One region of the Chryseomicrobium aureum genome, then DNA from elsewhere that is predicted to be linked to it. Evidence: a T-box and tRNA genes for the amino acid it is inferred to sense, from the RefSeq annotation. Region 1 holds a T-box; the other regions hold tRNA genes.

Region 1 (6,477 bases):
TCCATCGGGTCAACGCCGTTACCAAGAGACTTCGACATCTTGCGGCCTTCCGCGTCACGTACAAGACCGTGAATCAATACGTCTTGGAATGGGCGTGTGCCTGTAAATTCTACACCTTGGAAAATCATACGCGATACCCAAAAGGCGATGATGTCATAGCCTGTAACTAATGTGTTCGTCGGGTAATACTTCTTGAACTCTTCGTTGTCGGAATCCGGCCAGCCCATCGTTGAAAACGGCCATAGTGCAGAGGAGAACCACGTGTCGAGTACATCGTCTTCTTGGCGCCAGTTTTCAAGGTCTGCAGGCGCTTCGTGTCCTACGAAAACTTCACCTGTCTCGTTGTGGTACCAAGCTGGAATGCGATGGCCCCACCAGAGTTGACGAGAAATACACCAGTCGTGGAGGTTTTCCATCCAGCGCATGTACGTGTTTTCGAAACGGTCCGGAACAAAGTTCACTTTGCCGTCTGTATCTTGAATGTCCATGGCTTGTTGCGCTAGTGGCTTCATGCGAACGAACCATTGTGTAGATAGGTAAGGCTCAACAACTGCCCCACTTCGCTCCGAATGACCAACGGAGTGAACGTGCGTTTCGATGTTGAAAAGAACATCCATCTCTTGTAGATCTTTGACGATTTGCTTACGGCATTCGAAACGGTCCAAGCCTTCGTATTTACCAGCATTGCCGTTCATAGATCCATCTTCGTTCATGACTAGAACGCGCTCCAAGTTGTGGCGGTTACCGATTTCGAAGTCATTTGGGTCGTGTGCAGGTGTGATTTTTACAGCACCGCTTCCGAATTCCATGTCTACGTAGTCATCTGCCACAATCGGGATTTCACGTCCAACGATTGGCAGTGTTACAGTTTTGCCAATCAAATGCTTGTAGCGCTCATCTTCTGGGTGAACTGCGACCGCAGTATCCCCAAGCATCGTCTCAGGACGCGTCGTTGCAACATCGATCGAACCAGTTCCATCTGTTAGCGGGTAATGCATATGATAGAAGGCACCCTCTATTTCTTTATGAATAACTTCGATATCCGATAATGCCGTTTTCGTCGCTGGGTCCCAGTTGATGATGTACTCACCGCGGTAGATCAAGTCTTTTTCGTATAGCTTTACGAATACTTCGCGTACTGCGTGAGATAGGCCTTCATCAAGTGTGAAACGTTCACGTGAGTAATCGAGACCGAGACCAAGCTTCGACCATTGTGAGCGTATGTGACCTGCGTATTCTTCTTTCCACTTCCAAGTTTCTTCGACAAATGCCTCGCGACCAAGGTCATAACGTGTCTTGCCTTCCGCGCGAAGTTTTTCTTCAACTTTAGCTTGTGTCGCGATACCCGCATGGTCCATTCCAGGAAGCCATAATGCATCATAGCCTTGCATACGTTTCATACGAATGATGATATCTTGTAGCGTCGTATCCCAAGCGTGTCCAAGGTGTAGCTTCCCTGTTACGTTTGGCGGTGGAATCACGATTGTGTAGGGCTCTTTATCTCTCTCTGGATGTGCTTCGAAGTATTTCCCTTTCAACCACCAGTCATAGCGGCCTTGTTCGATCGATTGCGGATCGTACTTTGTCGGCATTTCGATTTCGTTTGTCATGTACGTCACTCCTTTTGGTTTGTGTGAATGAAGCGGTCGGAGAATACAAAAAACCCCCGTCCTTAGGAAAAAGGACGAGGGTATAGTCGCGGTACCACCTTTACTTCATGCCGAAGCATGCACTTCATTCACTAACGGCTCTTCACCGGCTGTCACTACTGTAAGTTCACGACAGCTGCTCCTGGGCTACCTTCATGACGCTTGACCGAAGACCTTTCACCAAATGGCCTTCTCTCTACAGATCAAGGAAATCATTACTCTTCCCGTTCGATGCATTTATTGTATATGTCCTTATTGTAAGGAATCGCACGGGTGCCGTCAAGAGTGAATCGGCGAGCCCAAATGTTTCGTGTTCTGACCAAGTTTTGTCCATTATTCCCCTCCCTGCCGTATCCTATGCAGCGAAATGGAAATTTAAAACCCCTGGGATTGTCTCGTGACTAGTTAACTTCACAAGTGAGACAACCCCAGGGGTCAAAAATTTATGATTTCAATTGTTTGAATGTTTCGCGGAATGCGTCAATCGTTTTATCGATATGCTCTTCCGTGTGCGCAGTTGAGAGGAACAATCCTTCGAACTGAGAAGGTGGCAAGTAGACACCTTGCTCCGCCATCAAACGGTATACATCTGCAAACAAGCCTAAGTCTGACGTTTTTGCTTTGTCGTAGTTCGTCACGTCTTCGTTTGTGAAGAAGAATCCGATCATCGAGCCTGCACGGTTCACCGTGTGCGGAATATCAAATTCCGTTGCTACTGCGCGGAATCCTTGCTCTAAACGGTCCCCAAGCTTTTGGAAATACGTATAGCTGTCTGGAGTCAGCTGAGACAATGTCGCATAACCAGCTGCCATCGCAAGTGGATTTCCTGAAAGAGTACCTGCTTGGTAGACAGAACCTGCTGGAGCGATTTGTTCCATAATGTCACGACGTCCACCGAATGCGCCTACTGGAAGGCCGCCTCCGATTACTTTTCCTAGACACGTGATATCAGGTTTTAACCCGTAGTAGCCCTGTGCACAACCGTAATCTACACGGAAGCCAGTCATGACTTCATCAAAAATCAACAATGCGCCATTTTCTTCTGTGATGGCACGCAAGCCTTCTAAAAATCCAGGTTGTGGTGGAACGACACCCATGTTCCCTGCAACCGGTTCTGTGATAACGGCAGCGATATCGTCACCAAAATGTTTAAACGCTTCTTTTACAGCCTCTAAATCGTTGAATGGCACTGTTGACGTGTTTTTTGCAACAGATTCTGGCACTCCCGGTGAATCGGGAAGTCCAAGAGTCGCAACACCGGAACCAGCCTTGATCAATAAGCTATCGCCATGTCCGTGGTAGCTACCTTCGAATTTTAAAATCTTGTTGCGGCCAGTGAACCCTCGAGCTAAACGAAGAGCTGACATTGTTGCTTCTGTTCCAGACGACACCATGCGAATCATTTCGATTGACGGTACACGATCCATCACAAGTTTCGCCATCTCGTTTTCAATCAGCGTCGATGCACCAAAGCTTGAACCAAGTTCAGCAACACGTTGAATTTCAGCCACAACTTTTTCATTTGTATGACCTAGAATCAGTGGACCCCATGATAATACATAATCGATGTAGTCATTGCCATCGATATCCGTCACGATCGCGCCTTTTCCTTTTTCCATAAAGATCGGGTCCATATTGACCGATTTAAACGCACGAACAGGGCTGTTTACGCCCCCTGGCATCAAATCTTTTGCTTCTTCAAATGCGTGCTGAGATTTTGTATAGGTTTTTGCCATTTACTTCTCCTCCAGCCATTTTGCTACGTCTTTCGCGTGGTACGTCAGAATAAGATCTGCACCTGCGCGTTTCATTCCTGTCATCGTTTCAAGCACGACAGACTTTTCATCAATCCATCCGTTGATTGCTGCTGCCTTGACCATCGCATACTCGCCACTTACGTTGTACGCAACAATTGGCAGGTCATGTGCATTGCGGACATCACGAATTATATCTAAATAGCTCAGTGCAGGCTTCACAATTAGGAAGTCTGCGCCTTCTTCCACATCGGACTGTGCTTCACGAAGCGCTTCTAAACGATTCGCATAATCCATTTGATACGTTTTACGGTCACCAAACTTTGGTGCACCATCTGCTGCTTCGCGGAACGGTCCATAGTATCCTGATGCATATTTTACAGCATACGACATGATGGGAATGTCTTCGAATCCTGCATCGTCAAGTGCTTTACGAATCACAGCGACAAACCCGTCCATCATGTTCGAAGGTGCAATAATGTCAGCTCCGGCTTCCGCTTGGCTGACAGCCGTCTTCGCGAGTAGATTTAACGACGCATCATTGACGATACGTTCCGATTCATCGACGACTCCACAATGACCGTGGCTCGTGTATTCACATAAACACGTATCCGCGATGACAAGTAATTGTGGGTGGCGTTCTTTTACAAAGCGCGTCGCTTCTTGGATGATTCCGTGATTGTGATAGGCACCTGTTCCCATTTCATCTTTCTCAGCAGGAAGGCCGAATAAGATGATGGACTGAATACCAAGTTCTACGATTTCATCGAGTTCTTCGCCTAGACGGTCTAAAGAAAATTGGAAAACACCTGGCATCGATGACACTTCGGTTTTGCGATTTTCGCCCTCAGCGACGAATAAAGGATAAATTAAGTCTTCTTTATGAAGATACGTTTCTTTTACTAATGCACGCATGGCTGCAGATGTACGCAGTTTGCGGTGACGTTTAAAAGTCGGTTGCATGGCATTCACTCCTTGTAATGAAGACGCGCATTCACGACGTCTTCCAATGTATAGCGCTCAGGCATCACGTGGACAGTCATTCCCGCGTCTTCAAGCGCTTTTTTTGTAATATGACCGATGGCACAGAAAATGACTTTGTCTGTTATGGAGCCTCCTGCTTGTGTGTATGAACGCACTGCAGAAGGACTCGCAAAGACAAGCGTCACTTGGTGATGCTGTGCGATCCAGTCATTGATTGTAAGAACATTTTGTGGAACAGAAGTCGTCTCGTAGACTACGACAAAATCAACACTAGAATGAAGACCTTGTTCGATTGTCGGCTTTGCAAGATTGCCTTTTACAAATCCCACACGACAATCATTGGGTTGACTTGCATTCCATTCTTCGACAAATACATCTGCACTGTAAACTGATGGTTTAAAGCTTGCTTCGTAGCCATGGGATTGCAGTGCTTTTTCTGTCTTTGATCCGACGACGGCAAACTTACCGGTGAAAGGCGTTTCTAATTGGTCAAAAAACGCATGAACAGCCGTCTGACTTGTAAAGAGGAGCCAGTCGCACGCTGTAATGCGCGCGATTTCAACCTCGGAAAGAGTCAGCGGTCGCGTCTTAATCAACGGGAGATGCACAGCTTGAAACCCTGCTTGTTCAATCGTCTTCAGCAAAGTCTCATCATGCAGCTGCCCGGTTACAATAAACGGTTCAGACATCGGCCTGTTCTTTAACACGTTGAATCAAATCATAGGCCCCTTCTTTTGTCAGGGTATCTGCAATTTCTTTTCCAAGTGCTACTGCATCTGTACCTGTCTTTGTTTCTTTATATACAATCGAAGCATCTGGTGCGGCTACTAAACCTGTCAATGTAATGGTGTCACCATCGATCGTCGCGTGTCCTGCGATTGGCACTTGGCATCCACCATCCATTGCGTGTAAGAATGCACGCTCCGCTTCAACTGTTTTCCACGTGTTTGCATCTGTCAGTTTGCCAAGCGCTTCGAGTAATTCCGCATCGTCTTCGCGACACTCGATTGCTAGTGCGCCTTGTCCAACTGCCGGAATACATGTCTCGACATCCAAATATTCCGTTACTGTATTTTCGCTCCAGCCTAAACGCTTCAAGCCAGCTGCTGCTAGTATAATCGCATCATATTCACCTGCTGCAAGTTTCGCTAAGCGCGTATCTACATTTCCACGAATCCACTTGATTTCAACGTCTGGGCGTTGCAACAAGATCTGTGCACTACGGCGTAGACTACTCGTTCCGACAACTGCACCTTTTGGCAGGTCTGCAAGCTTCACATGATTATTCGAGATAAATGCATCCCGCTCATCCACGCGATCCGGCACACAACCGATGACAAGTCCTTCTGGCATGGCTGACGGCATATCTTTCATGCTGTGTACAGCGAAGTCGATTTCTTTGTCGTATAAAGCTTGCTCAATTTCTTTCACAAACAATCCTTTACCACCGACTTTTGAAAGGGTGACGTCTAAAATTCGGTCTCCTTTTGTTATGATTTCTTTGATTTCAAACTCAAACGGAGCTCCTGAACTTTTCATCTGCTCGATGAACCAATTTGTTTGCCAAAGAGCGAGTTTACTGCGGCGTGAACCGACGATAATTTTACGCATATCTCTCAACCTTTCTAGTTACCATAAGTGAAATTCGGAAAACGAGCTTCCGAGGAAAAAATTAATGAGTACAAATAAGAACGCATAGATATGGATCCATGCATAGGTCGTTCCAATCACACGTGGTCGTTCTCGTACAATAAAGACGATCAGATACACGATGAGAAGGACGAACGAGGTCACGATTTTAGAATCGAACCAGTTGAATCCGACTATAGCAATATAGCCCCATTCTAAGCCTAACAATAAGCTGACAAATAATAAAGGAATACCGGCTAAAATCGAATAGGTCATCATCGATTCAGCTTGTGACAAAGATGGAAGGCGTGTAAACTGTGCATTCCATTTTTTCTGTTTCAACATCCGGTGCAAAACCAAATACAAAATCGAGAATACAAAGGACACGGAAAATGCCACATAGGCAAGAATTGCAAACGTGATATGAATAATCAATAGTTCATTGATCAAGTACGCAGACA
Region 2 (6,477 bases), 1.2 Mb from region 1:
CTACCCTGGTTGTATTGAAGTTCTAACCCATGCCCGTGACCCGGGCAGGAGACAGTGTCAGGCGGACAGTTTGACTGGGGCGGTCGCCTCCTAAAGTGTAACGGAGGCGCCCAAAGGTTCCCTCAGAATGGTTGGAAATCATTCGAAGAGTGTAAAGGCAGAAGGGAGCTTGACTGCGAGACCTACAAGTCGAGCAGGGTCGAAAGACGGGCTTAGTGATCCGGTGGTTCCGCATGGAAGGGCCATCGCTCAACGGATAAAAGCTACCCCGGGGATAACAGGCTTATCTCCCCCAAGAGTCCACATCGACGGGGAGGTTTGGCACCTCGATGTCGGCTCATCGCATCCTGGGGCTGTAGTCGGTCCCAAGGGTTGGGCTGTTCGCCCATTAAAGCGGTACGCGAGCTGGGTTCAGAACGTCGTGAGACAGTTCGGTCCCTATCCGTCGTGGGCGTAGGAAATTTGAGAGGAGCTGTCCTTAGTACGAGAGGACCGGGATGGACACACCGCTGGTGTACCAGTTGTCTTGCCAAAGGCATCGCTGGGTAGCTATGTGTGGACGGGATAAGTGCTGAAAGCATCTAAGCATGAAGCCCCCCTCAAGATGAGATTTCCCATTACGCAAGTAAGTAAGATCCCTCAAAGACGATGAGGTAGATAGGTTCGGGGTGGAAGCACGGCGACGTGTGGAGCTGACGAATACTAATCGATCGAGGACTTAACCAAAAAAATCAATGGAGTTCTATCCAGTTTTGAGCGAACAGGCTCAAGGTCTAGTGATGATGGCGAAGAGGTCACACCCGTTCCCATACCGAACACGGAAGTTAAGCTCTTCAGCGCCGATGGTAGTTGGGGGTCTCCCCCTGTGAGAGTAGGACGTCGCTGGGCAACAAGAGAAGAAGGTCATCCCGTCAGGGGTGGCCTTTTTTGTGTGCGAAAAAGTAGACATAATCTTTTCCGGCGCCGACCCTCTCCAGTACGACCCATCCGTCCAAGACAAGACCTTCTTGTAGGAACGACTGCATCCAACTAACTCTACATCTAAAATAGTTTCCATAAAACGACTTCGGGTGTAGAAATCGGTTTACTTGCTGCAGAAAATAGGTCACTTGTTGTAGAAATCAAGTTACTTGCCTTAGAAAACACATTACTTGCTCCAGAATGCTCGCTCAGCCACAAAACCCTTACTAGTAAGACCTGAAATGTCAAAGAGCTCTTTCTGGCAAGAGCCTGATAACAGAATGCGTTTCTAGGAAGACGTTAGATGTCCAAATGCCTTTCTAGTAAGTACTGATCTGTCAGTGGTCGAACGCCAGTCTACAAAGTTTAAATAAGAATTTGAGAGTGATAACTTCTCAGTGGCAATCAATCCCGGAGTCCAGGTCGTCATTTCCCGGGCCATCTGAGTTTTCCCGAGACCCGGCAACGAAGATGAAAGTGCTCTTCTTTCAGCTTACGTGGGGAGGCTCGGGGAAACTCACCCAGGAAATGGCGGCCTGGATGGAGGGATTGACAGCTAAGAAACACCTCCACCTATCCTCTTCGTTCTTACTTTGATCTTTAGAACAAGCATCGTAAGATGGATCTGGCTTTTTGAAATACATTGCGCTATACCGATGCCATCTTATTTTGATCTTTAGAGTAAACTTCATAAGATGGATCTGGCTCTCTCAAGAACCCTCCGTCATACTGATGCCATCTTACTTTGATCTTTAGAACAAGCACCGTAAGATGGATCTGACTTTTTTCATGAACTTTCCGTTGACCTGCCCCACCTAATTGATATAATAGAAAAGTACTGTTCCGAAGTAGCTCAGTTGGTAGAGCATCCGGCTGTTAACCGGCAGGTCGCAGGTTCGAGTCCTGCCTTCGGAGCCATTTTGCTTCCATAGCTCAGTAGGTAGAGCGCATCCATGGTAAGGATGAGGTCGTCGGTTCGATCCCGGCTGGAAGCTTAAAGAAACGACTATCCGATTTGATTATGGATAGTCGTTTTTGTTTATAGAAAAGTAGTAAGAACTTTATTAAAGCTTTCTTTGTGATCGAACAAATCAATAGGTCTGTTAAATTCTATTATTGTTTTAGCAGCATCACCAGTGCCATCATTTAATACAATATAGTTTCTATTTTTTTCGAAATAAATCCGCATTAACCATTTTCTAATATTATCATCTAACAAAATATTAAAATAAGATTTGTTATCTCTATAGTAAATTCTTTCAGGATCAACAAACTCTTTTAGAGCCACTCTGACCACTGAATATGCTTCTAGCTCCTCGTTTGTTGTAACGATTGTCTCTTTACCATCCGCAGTAGTTATAGCAACTTCTGTTACAAACTGTTCTTCGATTTTATCTCCAGTAGACTTTAACGCAGCGTTAAGCTTTTGACTTACCATTTCATTAATAATTTGTTTTAATCCTTTTTGAATAATAGGTGTAAACTTTTCTAAAGTACTTTTGGTTTTAACTCCATCATAGATTTCATTTACTAAGAATTTCACAAAAGGATCAGACGGCAAATTAAACTGTGTATTTAAATATGTCTTTAAAGCATTCAAGTATTTTAATTCTGATGCAGTGCTGGTGATATTATCTACGTCAAATGCATCTTTTCGAAACTTAGCAATCTCTTGAAGGTGAGGTTCTTTCAAATCAAGAATGTTAAAAGTGAAGAATGGAGAAGTATCCATTTTATTTGGTTCAACTAAATCTGTAAAAAACTTATATTCGATTCCATTTGTTAAAATAGAGAATTTGGCAGTAGTGGTTCCAAAATATCGAAAAAGTTGAGAATCATGTTTTGTGAGTGGAGCATTTATGCTTTTACATTCGATTAGTATTACTGGTTTACCTTCATTGAGAATCGCGTAATCAACTTTCTCTCCCTTTTTGATTCCTACATCAGCTATAAATTCAGGACTAAACTCTAAAGGATTAAAGACATCATATCCAAGCATTTGAAAGAAAGGCATTATAATAGCAGTCTTAGTTGCTTCCTCTGTAGAAATAGAATCTTTAAGTTGTTCAATTCTCTTTCCTAAACCATGAAGCTGTTCGTGAAACTTCTCCATAAATTCCTCCTATTAAAATATATTTAAAATTCTGTTAATTATAGTTTAACGGAAATATTAGGAAATGTGTACTAGATAATTTAATACTGTATAAAACATTGTAAAATGTAGAAAACTATTTCTTAAAACCCTTGCACGACCTTTTTCAACATGCTACAATAATTCTTGTCCTGTGAAACAGCGACATACTGGAGGATTAGCTCAGCTGGGAGAGCACCTGCCTTACAAGCAGGGGGTCGGCGGTTCGATCCCGTCATCCTCCACCATATAGACCTCTGGAGGGGTAGCGAAGTGGCTAAACGCGGCGGACTGTAAATCCGCTCCTTCGGGTTCGGCGGTTCGAATCCGTCCCCCTCCACCATTTATTTATACAACGCATTGGGGTATAGCCAAGCGGTAAGGCAACGGATTTTGATTCCGTCATGCCTAGGTTCGAATCCTAGTACCCCAGCCATTCTGGGGCCTTAGCTCAGCTGGGAGAGCGCCTGCCTTGCACGCAGGAGGTCAGCGGTTCGATCCCGCTAGGCTCCATAACAAGCACTCATTTCTTTTTTAAAGAAGTGGGTGTTTTTTTTCTATATAAAAAAGGGGGAATCGGAATGCAAAAAACACTAAATGGGGTAACCCTTCGTCCTTTAACCAAAAAAGATGGCGACGCCTTATGGGAGACATTTGAGCCGGAAGTGTATGTACACATGCTCACCAAAGTGGAGCGTAAAGAGCAATTACAGGGGTGGCTTAACTATGCGATTGATCGTATGGAAACTGAGAAGGATGTCTTGGTGTTTGCAGTGATAGATGAAAGGGCAAAAAAGGTGATTGGTACTACACGTCTGTATGATATAGACCTCAAACATAAAGCAGCAGAGATAGGGGCGACGATTTACGCAAAGCCTTATCAACGCACGCATGTCAATACGACGTGTAAGTATCTTCTTCTACAGTATGCATTCGAGGAGCTCGGACTCATGCGCGTACAAATTCGAACGGATGCTGAAAACGAAGCATCACAAAGAGCAATTGAACGAATTGGATTCGTAAAAGAGGGTTTTCTTCGCAATGAAAAGATACGGAGTACCGGAAAACCTCGGGACACTTATTTGTATTCCATGATTGATGCTGAATGGCCGGAAGCAAAGAAGAGATTACTTGAGAAGATGAATAAATATACGTGATTTTGCGCGGTTGAGCCATCGTTATGTAAGCAGTTACAATAGACATAACGAATTGAGGAGGCATAAAATCATGAATAAATTAGAGATGTCCGTAATTGGAGTACCTATGGATTTTGGTCAAAATCGTCGCGGTGTCGACATGGGACCAAGCGCAATGCGATATGCTGGAGCGATTCAACGTCTAGAAGCTCTTGGGCATGACGTACGAGATGAAGGCGATATTTCGATTGATCAGACAAACGCTGGCCATGATACAAATACAAAGCTTCGCAACTTACCAGAAGTCATTGAAACAAGCACAAAGCTTGCTGACAAAGTGAGTGAAGTTCTAAGCAACAACCGATTCCCATTAGTTCTTGGTGGCGACCACAGTATTGCCATTGGGACGCTTGCAGGTCTTGCAAAGAATTACGAGAACCTAGGTGTGATCTGGTACGATGCGCACGCCGACATGAATACAGAAGAGACTTCGCCGTCAGGGAACATTCACGGGATGCCACTTGCTGTAAGTATGGGCCTTGGTCATGACAAACTTGTCAACATTCATGGATACGCGCCAAAAGTGAAACCAGAAAACATCGTCATCATCGGTGCACGTTCAGTTGACCCAGGTGAGCGTGACTTGATCAAAGAAAAAGGTATGAAAGTATTTACGATGCACGAAATCGATAAATTAGGGATGACAGAAGTGATGAACCAAGCGATGTGGTACCTACGTGACCGTGAAGTGGATGGCGTCCACTTGTCTCTAGATTTAGACGGACTTGACCCACTCTATACACCGGGAGTTGGGACGCCTGTACCAGGTGGAATCAGCTATCGTGAAAGTCATCTAGCGATGGAAATGTTAGCATCTTCAAACTTGATTACATCAGCCGAGTTTGTGGAAGTGAACCCGATTCTTGATGAGAAAAACAAGACTGCGGATGTTGCAGTTGCATTAATGGGCTCACTTTTCGGAGAAAGCCTCGTATAAAAAAGTCATTCGTCCTCTTCTTAAAAGAAGGGGACTTTTTTCATGCACTATATGAATAATTCGTCCCCTAAGGTCTGTCAAAATTTGTTACAATAAAATAATAAAGAAAAAGTGAAACCTATTGATACCACGGACCGTATAGATTATAGAACCGCAGAGGCGGAGGGGAAAGTAGAGCATGGATGCTATCGTCAACAAGAGAATCAAACAAGTGTTAAACGGGAATCAAGATGCCTATACAGAAATCGTGGATTTGTACCAAGCACGCCTTTATCAAGTGTGCTATCGTATGCTTGGCAACAAACACGAAGCCGAAGATATTACCCAAGAAGCTTTTTTACGGGCTTTCATTAATTTGCATTCATTCGATCAGAAGCGAAAATTTTCTACATGGATTTTTCGCATCGCAACGAATCTTTGTATCGACCGAATTCGTAAAAAGAAACCAGACTATCATTTAGATGCCCAAGTTCCGGGAACAGATGGTCTCGATATGTACTCACAAGTCGCAGCGAGCGGAGCACTTCCTGTAGAGCAGTTGGAGAAAATGGAGATGCAAGAGCGTGTCCAGTATGAAATCAGCCGCTTACCAGATAAGTATCGATCGGTCATCGTCTTGAAGTACATGGAAGAATTACCGCTACAAGAAATCAGTGAAATTTTAGATCTCCCTCTCGGTACAGTGAAAACACGGATTCACCGAGGGCGGGAAGCGCTCCGCAAACAGATGAGTCAGCTCCCGATGACGGAGGTAGGAGGGAAACGATGATGGGTGCATGCCACGAGAAATACATTGAACTAATGCATGCCTATCTAGATGGGGATATTCAGCCTGATGAAGAAAAAGAGCTGAAAGCCCACTTGAAGAGCTGTGAGGCATGTCAAGCGCATATGCACGAACTTAGTGACGTTGTTGCGTTTATGAAGAGTGCTCAGCCGGTCACACCACCACCAGATTTGACGTCAAACATCATGGCCACACTACCAAAACGCAACGTTTCAGCCGGACCACAAAACTGGTTTAGACGTTATCCAATAGTATCAGCAGCCGCAGTATTTTTAGTCTTTATGAGTGCCATGTTCTTTGGCAACTTCTCGAATGACCAACAGTTCGCATTTACGAAAGCCGATAATATACTAGTAGAAGGCGACACTGTGATCATTCCAGAGGGAGAAGTTGTAGAAGGCGATTTTGTCGTCCGAAATGGTGATATTCGTGTGGAAGGAACCATTGAAGGGAATTTGACGGTCAT
Region 3 (6,477 bases), 1.0 Mb from region 1:
GGTCACTAGGGAGTATTTAGCCTTGGGAGATGGTCCTCCCGGATTCCGACGGAATTTCACGTGTTCCGCCGTACTCAGGATCCACTCTGGAGGGCAATGGGTTTGGACTACAGGACTCTTACCTCGTGTCGTGGGCCTTTCCAGACCGCTTCGTCTACCCCTTGCCTTTGTAACTCCGTATAGAGTGTCCTACAACCCCAAGAGGCAAGCCTCTTGGTTTGGGCTCTTCCCGTTTCGCTCGCCGCTACTCAGGGAATCGATTTTTCTTTCTCTTCCTCCAGGTACTTAGATGTTTCAGTTCCCTGGGTCTGCCTCCGACCAGCTATGTATTCACTGGAAGGTAACACGCCATTACGCGTGCTGGGTTTCCCCATTCGGAAATCTCCGGATCAAAGCTCACTTACAGCTCCCCGAAGCATATCGGTGTTAGTGCCGTCCTTCATAGGCTCCTAGTGCCAAGGCATCCACCGTGCGCCCTTCCTAACTTAACCTAAGTTAGTGCTCTCCACTAAAGAAGAGACTTTAAGGTCACACGTCAATTACTTGACGTTGTGTTTGTTACAATCAATGTCGTTCTATCCAGTTTTCAAAGAACAAGAATTGGTGGAGCCTAGCGGGATCGAACCGCTGACCTCCTGCGTGCAAGGCAGGCGCTCTCCCAGCTGAGCTAAGGCCCCGAGAATGGGTATCTAATTAAAAAAATGGTGGGCCTAAATGGACTCGAACCATCGACCTCACGCTTATCAGGCGTGCGCTCTAACCAGCTGAGCTATAGGCCCCAAAAGAATGCAATTGTAGTTGAACATTCAAAACTGAACTGCAAGACGTCAAGTCAAGACCCGAGGGTCTGTTCCGAAATAATCCTTAGAAAGGAGGTGATCCAGCCGCACCTTCCGATACGGCTACCTTGTTACGACTTCACCCCAATCATCTGTCCCACCTTCGGCGGCTGGCCCCATAAAGGTTACCCCACCGACTTCGGGTGTTACAAACTCTCGTGGTGTGACGGGCGGTGTGTACAAGGCCCGGGAACGTATTCACCGTGGCATGCTGATCCACGATTACTAGCGATTCCAGCTTCATGTAGGCGAGTTGCAGCCTACAATCCGAACTGAGAATGGTTTTATGGGATTGGCTCCCCCTCGCGGGTTCGCAGCCCTTTGTACCATCCATTGTAGCACGTGTGTAGCCCAGGTCATAAGGGGCATGATGATTTGACGTCATCCCCACCTTCCTCCGGTTTGTCACCGGCAGTCACCTTAGAGTGCCCAACTGAATGCTGGCAACTAAGATCAAGGGTTGCGCTCGTTGCGGGACTTAACCCAACATCTCACGACACGAGCTGACGACAACCATGCACCACCTGTCACCGCCGTCCCCGAAGGGAAGGCCTAGTCTCCTAGGCGGTCGGCGGGATGTCAAGACCTGGTAAGGTTCTTCGCGTTGCTTCGAATTAAACCACATGCTCCACCGCTTGTGCGGGCCCCCGTCAATTCCTTTGAGTTTCAGTCTTGCGACCGTACTCCCCAGGCGGAGTGCTTAATGCGTTAGCTGCAGCACTAAGGGGCGGAAACCCCCTAACACTTAGCACTCATCGTTTACGGCGTGGACTACCAGGGTATCTAATCCTGTTTGCTCCCCACGCTTTCGCGCCTCAGCGTCAGTTACAGACCAGAAAGCCGCCTTCGCCACTGGTGTTCCTCCAAATCTCTACGCATTTCACCGCTACACTTGGAATTCCGCTTTCCTCTTCTGCACTCAAGTCCCCCAGTTTCCAATGACCCTCCACGGTTGAGCCGTGGGCTTTCACATCAGACTTAAGGGACCGCCTGCGCGCGCTTTACGCCCAATGATTCCGGACAACGCTTGCCACCTACGTATTACCGCGGCTGCTGGCACGTAGTTAGCCGTGGCTTTCTAATGAGGTACCGTCAAGGTACCGGCAGTTACTCCGGTACTTGTTCTTCCCTCACAACAGAGTTTTACGATCCGAGAACCTTCTTCACTCACGCGGCGTTGCTCCATCAGACTTTCGTCCATTGTGGAAGATTCCCTACTGCTGCCTCCCGTAGGAGTCTGGGCCGTGTCTCAGTCCCAGTGTGGCCGATCACCCTCTCAGGTCGGCTACGCATCGTCGCCTTGGTGGGCCGTTACCCCACCAACTAGCTAATGCGCCGCGGGCCCATCCTGTAGTGACAGCCGAGGCCGCCTTTCAACACCGGACCATGTGGTCTGGTGGATTATTCGGTATTAGCCCCGGTTTCCCGGAGTTATCCCAATCTACAGGGCAGGTTGCCCACGTGTTACTCACCCGTCCGCCGCTGAATCTGGAGGAGCAAGCTCCTCCTTCATCCGCTCGACTTGCATGTATTAGGCACGCCGCCAGCGTTCGTCCTGAGCCAGGATCAAACTCTCCATAAAAGAGAACTTAATGTAAGCTCATTTTGTTGCTGGCATCATAATGATGTCCATTTTTGAACGTCCATCACAACCGTTTATAGGAAGCGACTTGATTCGTGTTTGCGTCACGCACACCCAACGGGGGTCGGGGCGGTGACGCTCTATCTTGACGTCTTGCATGTTCAGTTTTCAATGTTCAATGGTGGAGCCTAGCGGGATCGAACCGCTGACCTCCTGCGTGCAAGGCAGGCGCTCTCCCAGCTGAGCTAAGGCCCCAAAAGGGTATTAAATTAAAAATGGTCGAGAAGACAGGATTCGAACCTGCGACCCCTTGGTCCCAAACCAAGTGCTCTACCAAGCTGAGCTACTTCTCGTATTATGGCGCGCCCGGCAGGAGTCGAACCCACAACCTTCTGATCCGTAGTCAGACGCTCTATCCAATTGAGCTACGGGCGCATTACTATAAGTGGTGCCGAGGACCGGAATCGAACCGGTACGGTAGTCACCTACCGCAGGATTTTAAGTCCTGTGCGTCTGCCAGTTCCGCCACCCCGGCAAGGGTGTTGTAAGGCAAAAAAAAATAAATGGAGCGGAAGACGAGGTTCGAACTCGCGACCCCCACCTTGGCAAGGTGGTGTTCTACCACTGAACTACTTCCGCATTGTATAGATGTCATATGAAAATGGTGCGGGTGAAGGGAGTCGAACCCCCACGCCTTGCGGCGCTAGATCCTAAGTCTAGTGCGTCTGCCAGTTCCGCCACACCCGCATGTTCATATAAAATGGTGAGCCATGAAGGACTCGAACCTTCGACCCTCTGATTAAAAGTCAGATGCTCTACCAACTGAGCTAATGGCTCTCTTGAAGTGGTGCCGGCGAAAGGACTTGAACCCTCAACCTACTGATTACAAGTCAGTTGCTCTACCAGTTGAGCTACACCGGCACGGTGTTGAATCTAGTTACATAGCCCAGAAACCCACTCCGGAATCTGTCGCACCCAATAAGATGAAACATCTTCTTGTGCACGCCTGATTTCCTCGGACTTTCTACCTCAGGCTATTTCACTTTTTAAATAAATGGTGGAGGATGACGGGATCGAACCGCCGACCCCCTGCTTGTAAGGCAGGTGCTCTCCCAGCTGAGCTAATCCTCCATTGCCTAGCGACGTCCTACTCTCACAGGGGGAGACCCCCAACTACCATCGGCGCTGAAGAGCTTAACTTCCGTGTTCGGTATGGGAACGGGTGTGACCTCTTCGCCGTCATCACTAGACTGGCTATTCATTTGTTGAAAGACAAGCTTTATTATATCAAACCCACCCGGTATTACAAGTGTTTTCTCAATAAAATTTGTTCTTTCAAAACTGGATAGAATGACAATTGATTGTGTTCAGATATGGAATCGAATCCACATCTAAATGTTGTCGAGTTCCGTGACCTAGAAACACGCTCCCAGACCGGCCGCACCCGATAAGACGAAGACCGTCTTCTCGTGCACGTCCGATCTACTCGGAGTTTCTTGCGCAGGTCACTTCACATCTCGTTTTTTGGTTAAGTCCTCGATCGATTAGTATTCGTCAGCTCCACACGTCGCCGTGCTTCCACCCCGAACCTATCTACCTCATCGTCTTTGAGGGATCTTACTTACTTGCGTAATGGGAAATCTCATCTTGAGGGGGGCTTCATGCTTAGATGCTTTCAGCACTTATCCCGTCCACACATAGCTACCCAGCGATGCCTTTGGCAAGACAACTGGTACACCAGCGGTGTGTCCATCCCGGTCCTCTCGTACTAAGGACAGCTCCTCTCAAATTTCCTACGCCCACGACGGATAGGGACCGAACTGTCTCACGACGTTCTGAACCCAGCTCGCGTACCGCTTTAATGGGCGAACAGCCCAACCCTTGGGACCGACTACAGCCCCAGGATGCGATGAGCCGACATCGAGGTGCCAAACCTCCCCGTCGATGTGGACTCTTGGGGGAGATAAGCCTGTTATCCCCGGGGTAGCTTTTATCCGTTGAGCGATGGCCCTTCCATGCGGAACCACCGGATCACTAAGCCCGTCTTTCGACCCTGCTCGACTTGTAGGTCTCGCAGTCAAGCTCCCTTCTGCCTTTACACTCTTCGAATGATTTCCAACCATTCTGAGGGAACCTTTGGGCGCCTCCGTTACACTTTAGGAGGCGACCGCCCCAGTCAAACTGTCCGCCTGACACTGTCTCCTGCCCGGGTCACGGGCATGGGTTAGAACTTCAATACAACCAGGGTAGTATCCCACCGACGCCTCCTCCGAAGCTGGCGCTCCGGGCTCTTAGGCTCCTACCTATCCTGTACAAGTTGCACCAAAGTTCAATATCAGGCTACAGTAAAGCTCCACGGGGTCTTTCCGTCCTGTCGCGGGTAACCTGCATCTTCACAGGTACTATAATTTCACCGAGTCTCTCGTTGAGACAGTGCCCAGATCGTTACGCCTTTCGTGCGGGTCGGAACTTACCCGACAAGGAATTTCGCTACCTTAGGACCGTTATAGTTACGGCCGCCGTTTACTGGGGCTTCAATTCGCACCTTCGCTTGCGCTAAGCACTCCTCTTAACCTTCCAGCACCGGGCAGGCGTCAGCCCCTATACGTCACCTTACGGTTTTGCAGAGACCTGTGTTTTTGCTAAACAGTCGCCTGGGCCTATTCACTGCGGCTCTCTCGGGCTTTCACCCTGTCAGAGCACCCCTTCTCCCGAAGTTACGGGGTCATTTTGCCGAGTTCCTTAACGAGAGTTCACTCGCTCACCTTAGGATTCTCTCCTCGACCACCTGTGTCGGTTTGCGGTACGGGCACCTCCCGCCTCGCTAGAGGCTTTTCTTGGCAGCGTGAAATCAGAAACTTCGGACTATGTCCTCCTCATCACAGCCTGGTGTTATAGATGCGGGATTTGCCTCACATCACACCTCACTGCTTGAACGTGCACATCCAACGGCACGCTTCCCTATCCTACTGCGTCCCCCCATCACTCAAATGGCGGGGAGGTGGTACAGGAATATCAACCTGTTGTCCATCGTCTACGCCTATCGGCCTCGACTTAGGTCCCGACTGACCCTGAGCGGACGAGCCTTCCTCAGGAAACCTTGGTCATACGGTGGATGGGATTCTCACCCATCTTTCGCTACTCATACCGGCATTCTCACTTCTAAGCGCTCCACCTGTCCTTCCGGTCAGACTTCGACGCCCTTAGAACGCTCTCCTACCACGCATACCCTAGGTATGCATCCACAGCTTCGGTGAACCGTTTAGCCCCGATACATTTTCGGCGCAGCGTCACTCGACCAGTGAGCTATTACGCACTCTTTAAATGATGGCTGCTTCTAAGCCAACATCCTGGTTGTCTAAGCAACGCCACATCCTTTTCCACTTAACGGTTACTTGGGGACCTTAGCTGGTGGTCTGGGCTGTTTCCCTCTTGACTACGGATCTTATCACTCGCAGTCTGACTCCCAGATACAAATCATCGGCATTCGGAGTTTGTCTGAATTCGGTAACCCGGGATGGGCCCCTAGTCCAAACAGTGCTCTACCTCCGAGATTCTTCATCTGAGGCTAGCCCTAAAGCTATTTCGGAGAGAACCAGCTATCTCCAGGTTCGATTGGAATTTCTCCGCTACCCACACCTCATCCCCGCACTTTTCAACGTGCGTGGGTTCGGACCTCCAGTGAGTGTTACCTCACCTTCATCCTGGACATGGGTAGATCACCTGGTTTCGGGTCTACGACCCCATACTCATTCGCCCTGTTCAGACTCGCTTTCGCTGCGGCTCCGTCTCCTCGACTTAACCTTGCATGGAATCGTAACTCGCCGGTTCATTCTACAAAAGGCACGCTATCACCCATTAACGGGCTCTAACTACTTGTAGGCACACGGTTTCAGGATCTCTTTCACTCCCCTTCCGGGGTGCTTTTCACCTTTCCCTCACGGTACTGGTTCACTATCGGTCACTAGGGAGTATTTAGCCTTGGGAGATGGTCCTCCCGGATTCCGACGGAATTTCACGTGTTCCGCCGTACTCAGGATCCACTCTGGAGGGCAA

What was found. The T-box of region 1 lies ahead of ACF3OH_RS08090 (valine--tRNA ligase). A T-box ahead of a tRNA ligase gene usually reads a tRNA of that ligase, here a tRNA-Val.
Region 2: it has a tRNA-Val gene. The T-box ahead of ACF3OH_RS08090 (valine--tRNA ligase) is inferred to sense a tRNA for this amino acid. The anticodon was not compared.
Region 3: it has a tRNA-Val gene. The T-box ahead of ACF3OH_RS08090 (valine--tRNA ligase) is inferred to sense a tRNA for this amino acid. The anticodon was not compared.

What each region holds. Positions count from the first base shown of each region.
Region 1 is NZ_CP171117.1:1,536,980-1,543,456, forward strand. It holds gene ACF3OH_RS08090 (valine--tRNA ligase) at 1-1,610, opposite strand, end outside; T-box leader at 1,678-1,890, opposite strand; gene hemL (glutamate-1-semialdehyde 2,1-aminomutase) at 2,093-3,385, opposite strand; gene hemB (porphobilinogen synthase) at 3,386-4,366, opposite strand; gene ACF3OH_RS08105 (uroporphyrinogen-III synthase) at 4,372-5,076, opposite strand; gene hemC (hydroxymethylbilane synthase) at 5,069-5,998, opposite strand; gene ccsA (cytochrome c biogenesis protein CcsA) at 6,017-6,477, opposite strand, start outside.
Region 2 is NZ_CP171117.1:296,329-302,805, forward strand. It holds rRNA gene ACF3OH_RS01665 (23S ribosomal RNA) at 1-726, shown strand, start outside; rRNA gene rrf (5S ribosomal RNA) at 773-888, shown strand; tRNA gene ACF3OH_RS01675 (tRNA-Asn) at 1,803-1,878, shown strand; tRNA gene ACF3OH_RS01680 (tRNA-Thr) at 1,883-1,955, shown strand; gene ACF3OH_RS01685 (type I restriction endonuclease) at 2,000-3,073, opposite strand; tRNA gene ACF3OH_RS01690 (tRNA-Val) at 3,264-3,339, shown strand; tRNA gene ACF3OH_RS01695 (tRNA-Tyr) at 3,351-3,434, shown strand; tRNA gene ACF3OH_RS01700 (tRNA-Gln) at 3,453-3,527, shown strand; tRNA gene ACF3OH_RS01705 (tRNA-Ala) at 3,532-3,604, shown strand; gene ACF3OH_RS01710 (GNAT family N-acetyltransferase) at 3,673-4,248, shown strand; gene rocF (arginase) at 4,319-5,224, shown strand; gene sigW (RNA polymerase sigma factor SigW) at 5,403-5,993, shown strand; gene ACF3OH_RS01725 (zf-HC2 domain-containing protein) at 5,993-6,477, shown strand, end outside.
Region 3 is NZ_CP171117.1:2,553,812-2,560,288, forward strand. It holds rRNA gene ACF3OH_RS13375 (23S ribosomal RNA) at 1-491, opposite strand, end outside; tRNA gene ACF3OH_RS13380 (tRNA-Ala) at 602-677, opposite strand; tRNA gene ACF3OH_RS13385 (tRNA-Ile) at 703-779, opposite strand; rRNA gene ACF3OH_RS13390 (16S ribosomal RNA) at 869-2,421, opposite strand; tRNA gene ACF3OH_RS13395 (tRNA-Ala) at 2,601-2,676, opposite strand; tRNA gene ACF3OH_RS13400 (tRNA-Pro) at 2,698-2,774, opposite strand; tRNA gene ACF3OH_RS13405 (tRNA-Arg) at 2,780-2,856, opposite strand; tRNA gene ACF3OH_RS13410 (tRNA-Leu) at 2,868-2,956, opposite strand; tRNA gene ACF3OH_RS13415 (tRNA-Gly) at 2,986-3,060, opposite strand; tRNA gene ACF3OH_RS13420 (tRNA-Leu) at 3,084-3,168, opposite strand; tRNA gene ACF3OH_RS13425 (tRNA-Lys) at 3,183-3,258, opposite strand; tRNA gene ACF3OH_RS13430 (tRNA-Thr) at 3,267-3,342, opposite strand; tRNA gene ACF3OH_RS13435 (tRNA-Val) at 3,477-3,552, opposite strand; rRNA gene rrf (5S ribosomal RNA) at 3,556-3,671, opposite strand; rRNA gene ACF3OH_RS13445 (23S ribosomal RNA) at 3,946-6,477, opposite strand, start outside.